Regions from separate parts of the Photobacterium sp. HL06 genome, predicted to be linked through region 2. Evidence: riboswitches for the same ligand, from Rfam matches in the RefSeq annotation. Region 2 holds a riboswitch; the other holds the start of a gene.
The links. Region 2 has a riboswitch for lysine ahead of AC51G0_RS05105 (Na+/H+ antiporter NhaC family protein). Riboswitches for the same ligand answer to the same signal wherever they lie in the genome.
Positions count from the first base shown of each region.

Region 1: linked by a shared signal. The riboswitch ahead of lysC (lysine-sensitive aspartokinase 3) and the one ahead of AC51G0_RS05105 (Na+/H+ antiporter NhaC family protein) in region 2 are both predicted to bind lysine.

Region 1 covers NZ_CM183914.1:346,695-349,932, reverse strand. Annotated here, with positions in the region: gene AC51G0_RS01715 (pyridoxal-phosphate-dependent aminotransferase family protein) at 1-846, opposite strand, end outside; lysine riboswitch at 1,164-1,344, shown strand; gene lysC (lysine-sensitive aspartokinase 3) at 1,538-2,830, shown strand; gene metH (methionine synthase) at 3,072-3,238, opposite strand, start outside.
Region 2 covers NZ_CM183914.1:1,028,993-1,032,230, reverse strand. Annotated here, with positions in the region: gene AC51G0_RS05105 (Na+/H+ antiporter NhaC family protein) at 47-1,648, opposite strand; lysine riboswitch at 1,744-1,926, opposite strand; gene AC51G0_RS05100 (H-NS family histone-like protein) at 2,298-2,696, shown strand; gene AC51G0_RS05095 (lytic murein transglycosylase) at 3,125-3,238, opposite strand, start outside.

The DNA.
Region 1 (3,238 bases), 680 kb from region 2:
AACATCCTTATGGCGCTGCCATGCATTTTCCAAGCCTTCATTTTTTAGCAAAACGAGCGCTTCGTGCAAGGCATACAAGCTATTGACCGGGGCTGTATGGTGGTAGCTCCGCTTACCTTCACCACTCCAATAACCCAAGACCAAGCTTTGATCGAGGAACCAGCTCTGCACCTGGCTCTTACGGCTTTGGATTTTATCTACGGCACGCTGTGAGAATGTCAACGGCGACAGGCCTGGTACACACGACAGGCACTTCTGGCTACCTGAATACACGGCATCGAGCTGCCACTCATCCACCAGCAGAGGGACACCACCCAATGACGTTACAGCATCAACAATAGTCAGGCAGTCATGCTGGCGTGCAAGCTTGGCAATCGCCTCGGCATCACTCAATGCCCCAGTAGAGGTTTCTGCGTGCACGAAAGCGACAATTTTTGCATCTGGGTTCGCCTCTAGTGCCTGTTCAACCAATTGCGGATCAACGGGCTCGCCCCATGCGTTATCTACCATCACGGCTTCACCGCCACAACGCTCGACATTTTCACGCATACGATCGCCGAACACGCCATTGCGACAGACTATCACTTTGTCACCCGGCTCTACCAGGTTAACAAAACAAGCTTCCATACCGGCACTGCCCGGTGCCGATACCGCAATCGTGAACGTATTTTGTGTTTGGAAGGCATACTGCAGCAACTGCTTCAGCTCATCCATCATGCCTATAAACAACGGGTCTAGGTGGCCAATCGTCGGACGGCTTAAGGCCTGTAGAACCTGCGGGTAAATATCTGACGGCCCAGGGCCCATTAGTGTTCGTTGTGGAGGATAAAAGCTACCGATTGTCATTATTGTATCTCCCTTTAGTAAGAGTTCGGTGATTCCCTGAAGTGCTGTGGTAGGGCGAGAATGTTGCTCCCAGCGGTACGCTTGCCTGGAACACAAAAGCGTACCGTTTGGTCTTCACGCAGTTAACCAGTATTAAAGGAATTTCGTTTCGAAGCAAGCAATGTAACCAAGCAACGTAACCAAGCATATAAATAGCCCGTCGTATTTATTGCAATTTCTTTGCATAAATTCTCATGTTCCCATTGACAAGCAAGTAACAAATTCGCTTCAATAGAGATCGTTTTTTGTTCATCCTGATGATTGGAATACCATCAGGTAAAAATAGAAGAGGAGCGTTACCCAGGTATCTATGGTTGCGGGGCCCCACCCCTAAGCAGCATAGAGAGGGGGAGTAACGCCGAGATACTGCTGGACAGGGGGCCAGTAGTATCGGCTATGAAGGTTGAATCCTTCTGGCTGTCACCTTTCTCTTTTGAAAGGTGGGGAGCTTCTGGTTGTAGCGCTATCAATACGTCTCGCCTACCTGCTCTCCTGACAATTGGATGTCGGGAATATCCTCCCGAGTAAATTCCCTATTCTTCGTTATAATTTTACTGTTATTGGGAGACTTACTTTGAGCCCTGTAGTTAATAATGCCACAGCCCTGACTGTCGCTAAGTTTGGTGGAACCAGCGTTGCAGATTTTACTGCAATGAGCCGTAGTGCCGCCATCATCAAACACAACCCAGCCGCCCGTATCGTTTTGATCAGTGCCTGCTCTGGTGTTACCAACCTGCTTGTCGAGCTGGCCAACGGCGTCAATGATGCAGCCCTTCGCCAACAGCTTCTGACTCGCCTGAAAGAAATACACCATGGTGTCATCAGTGAGCTGAAATCGCCTGAAACCGTGACCTCTGCGATAGGTAGCTTGCTAGACTCAGTCTCAACCCTGGCTGAACAAGCGGCAATACAGCCTAGCGCGCAACTGACCGACCAGCTAGTTTCTCATGGTGAGCTACTATCAACCCACCTGTTTACTCAGATCCTCAACGAAATGGGCGTCGATACCGTCCGTTTCGATATTCGTGACATTATGCGTACCGACAGCCAATTTGGTAAAGCGATCCCTCAGCCAGAGGTGATCCGCCAGCTGGCAGCCACGCAACTACAGCCACTATTGGAGAAGCAGGTGGTGGTCTCGCAGGGTTTCATTGGCTCGGATAGCGAAGGGACGACCACTACACTGGGACGTGGCGGCAGTGACTACAGTGCCGCACTGGTGGCTGAAGCAACAGATGCCGCAACGCTGGAAATCTGGACGGATGTACCCGGCATGTACACCACCGATCCCCGCATTACCCCGGCGGCTAAGCCCATTAAAGAGATCAGTTTCAGCGAAGCCTCTGAAATGGCAAACTTCGGGGCAAAGATCCTACACCCTTCAACATTGGTTCCGGCTGTTCGCCAGCAGATCCCGGTGTTTATCGGCTCATCAAAAGCACCGGAGCAAGGTGGAACATGGATCCGTGAAAGCGTCAATAAGGCCCCACTATTCCGTGCACTGGCCCTGCGCTGCAACCAGACTATGGTCACGCTAACCAGCCTGAATATGTTCCATGCCTATGGTTTCTTAGCCGAAGTGTTTCGCATCCTTGCCGAGCATAAAATTTCAGTGGACCTGATCACTACCTCAGAAGTCAGTGTCTCACTCACCCTGGATCAAACCGATACGGGAGGCGGCGCGCCTACACTACCCGAAAAAGCCGTCGAAGAGCTCAGCAAGCTATGCCGTGTTGAGGTTGAACAAGGCCTATGCCTCGTTGCTCTTATTGGTAACCAGATGAGCAGTACCAAGGGTTCAGCAAGACAGATCTTTGGGGCGCTGGATGACTATAACCTACGCATGATTTGCTACGGTGCCAGCCCGCACAACCTGTGTTTCCTCGTTAAGGAGCAAGATGCAAAATCTGTGGTGAAAACACTGCACCGCAAAATTCTTGAGTAACTCAACCGAACCTGGATTGTAATAACAGTAAAAGGGCGCCTTGCGGCGCCCTTCTCATCTTAATGGCTAATACCAATCAGCATAAGTACTTGATCATTCTTGCTGGTTAAAATCACCTATTACTACGTCAGAATTTTTGTAATTAGAACCACTAGTTACTGCAAATTCTTCCTTGCCTTAGGTGATTTTTCCTGCGCAATTATCTGAACACTTACTTATCCCGATTGGTATAACTCTGAATTTAAAGGTTAGGCCCCAGCCACTTTTCTGCTTCAACCAGATCCCAGCCTTTACGCTCAGCATAGCTATCACGCTGATCGGCTTGGATCTGTGCCACCGCAAAGTAGCGAGATTCCGGATGGGAGAAATACCAGCCCGATACCGCCGCTCCCGGCCACATTGCAAAAC
Region 2 (3,238 bases):
TGCAATCAGATTGCAGGCTTTTTATCAACATAGAAGCGGCGAATGACTAGCTTTTCATCTTCGCAGCAAGTGCTGTCGGACGGCGAGATAGCCACATCAGCAGCAGGCACACCAGAATAAAGGTGATCGTCGCGGCCATAAACGCCACAGCCATTGAGCTTGTCAAACCCAGAACCAAGAAACCAACCGTAGATACAAACGCAACAGACACTGCGTATGGCAGCTGAGTAGCGACGTGATCAATATGGTGGCAGCGAGCCCCGGTCGAAGACAGAATAGTGGTATCTGAAATCGGTGAGCAGTGATCACCGAACACTGAACCTGCCAATACCGCACCCAGCATTGGTAGCATCAGTGCAATTTCCGTCGCAGCAGCCAGATCACCCGCAATTGGCAGCATGATACCGAATGTGCCCCAAGAGGTACCGGTTGAGAACGCCATCAGGCCAGCCAGCAAGAACAAAATTGCCGGTAGCAGCATTGGATTGATATTACCCTGCACAAGCGTAGACAGGTACTTACCTGTAGCCATATCACTGATCACGCTACCGATGCTCCAGGCAAACAGTAGGATCAGGATTGCACCAAACATTGACTTCGCACCAATCCACAGCGTTTGAACCACATCCGCCATTGGCAGACGCTGGCGTAATACCGGGATCATCGCACCGAACAGACCCACCAAGCCACCATATACCAGTGACATACCCACATCGGTATTCTCGAACGCACCTAGAATGTTAAAGGCAATACCATCAGCAGCCAGCGCCTGGGACCCAGTAAAAATCATAAAGAAGAAGGTTGAGAAGATCAGGGCAACAATCGGCATGATCAGATCAGAAACTCGACCGTTATCGCTTTCTTCAATTTCCAGCTCGTCGTTTAGATCTTTCGCCAAGCTATCATCATCGCCTTCATCGAAACCACGGCCATGGCTAGCCTGCAGTTCATGCTTTTTCATTGCACCAATATCTAGCTGGAACCAGGCAACAACAAATACCATTAATAAAGCAAAGACAGCATAGAAGTTCATTGGTGCTAATTGGATAAAGGCACTTAGCGCTGAATATTCCGTTACGCCGTGTGATACCAAGATCCCGCCAATAAGCGTAATAATGTATGCGCCCCAGCTTGAAGCTGGCATCAGCACACACATTGGTGCTGCGGTTGAATCGAGAATATAGGCAAGTTTTGCTCGGGAGACATAAAAGCGGTCGGTTACCGGACGAGAAATAGATCCTACTGCCAAGCTATTAAAATAGTCATCGACAAAGATAAACACACCCAGAAAAGCAGCCAGTAGCTTTGCACCACGCTTACTTTTGATTTTTGTTTGCGCCCACTCTGCAAATGCACGAGTACCACCTGAAAGGGTCAGCAGTGCTGTGGTCATTCCTAATAATATAAGGAAAGCGACAATGCTCATATTCCAGCTGTTGATTGCGCCATCATCAATGAAAAGTCCTTTCGCCGTACTACCTACATATTCTGCAGTTGCACCAAACGAAAAATCTGTCAGTAACAATGAACCTAGAAGGACACCAACGCCTAATGAAACCAATACGCGACGTGTCAGAATCGCTAAACCTAATGCCACAAGTGGCGGCAAAAGTGAAATGGATGAATGGGAAAAATCTACAATATTCATGATCTCTACTACAACCGATCCTGGTTGGAGATCTACTGCTGAACACGACATCGTCGCGAGAGAAGAGCATAAGAAAAGGATGACCCCTATTCCGACCCCACAGTAGCGCTCCATAGTTAATGTAATTAATACTATGGCAGTGCTGCCCCTATTCGGTGACAACCCCAGCAAGAAGGAATGATAAGCCTTACTTACTTCGGCATTGGCTCCTTTTGCAGACCATCAAAGGAATCACCCTCCAATCTGCTACTTATAGACAATGCGCCTCTACCCTTAGTCAAGGAATGGCTAATTCTACGGGATAGCGATTCATTTGCAACAAGTTACGATGAAAACTTTAACAGAAATAGTGAATAATCTTGCTCAGGTGCTGGAAAAATAAACAAAAACCCTACTATTCTATACCTTTTAATATGAAACAGAACGCACCGACATAATCAGTATGCTGTCATTGTATCCCGATTAATTGCACGAAAGGCATGGATAACAATTATTACAAATGAGATTTTATGAACCTAATTAGGAAAAATTTAATATCAGGACAGATATTTTATTTGGCATCAGGCTATTAAAAGTATTATTATTGCAATTATTGATTCGTGACTGCTATTATTATTTAAAATAGTTTTAAGCCAACAGGAAATTTAAAATGTCTGATGCAATGAAAGCGCTGTTAAACCTTCGTAGCCTTCGCGCACTTTCTCGTGAATATACTCTGGAACAACTTCAAGAAGCTCTTGAGAAACTACAAACTGTAGTGACTGAACGTGAAGAATCTGAAGCTGAAGAGCGCGCAAAAGAAAGTGAGCGTAATGAGAAACTGGCTCAGTACCGTGAAATGCTTCTAGCTGACGGCATCGATCCAGAAGAATTACTAGCGAGCCTGAGCAAAGCACCTAAAGCAAAACGCGCTGCTCGTCCTGCTAAATATAAATTCATTGATGAAAACGGCGAAGAAAAGACCTGGACTGGTCAAGGCCGTACTCCAAGTGCACTGAAGAAAGCACTTGATGAAGGCAAAGCTCTGGAAGAATTCGAAATCGAATAATTGCTGAATATAAGCTGAACAAAAGCCTGGTAAAATACCGGGCTTTTTTATATCTATAATCCTAAAGAGTAATAAAACAAACAACTAAAGTAGCTGTAAATCCTTTAACCCCACATTAAAAAGTAACACTGTGTCGTACCCATTCGTCATATAGATTGATATACAGATTGATAGCAATACGATAAATGGATCCCAGTACAGACCACTCACAATGCACTCCCAACGCTGCTTCAGCCCATCTTGGGCCTACATCGATGCATTGGCTTCACCGATGACAATAACTTCGCTTATTCAATCTTACCTGCCCAAGAATGCTTACACGACAGATGTGAATAATTCAGTTGAGACGTAATATTTACTCTATAAGCCAGAGAAAAGTACAAACAAAAAAAGCCAGACTTAATGTCTGGCTTTTCCTTGTCTAACTGTTACCGAATTCGGTCTGCTAGATGGCTAACAGCAAGGGCAAAATAATGCGATCTATTCCACTTTAACAAGGCTTGGTAATTTCCATAAACCAAATATGCCCTTCCATGACTATC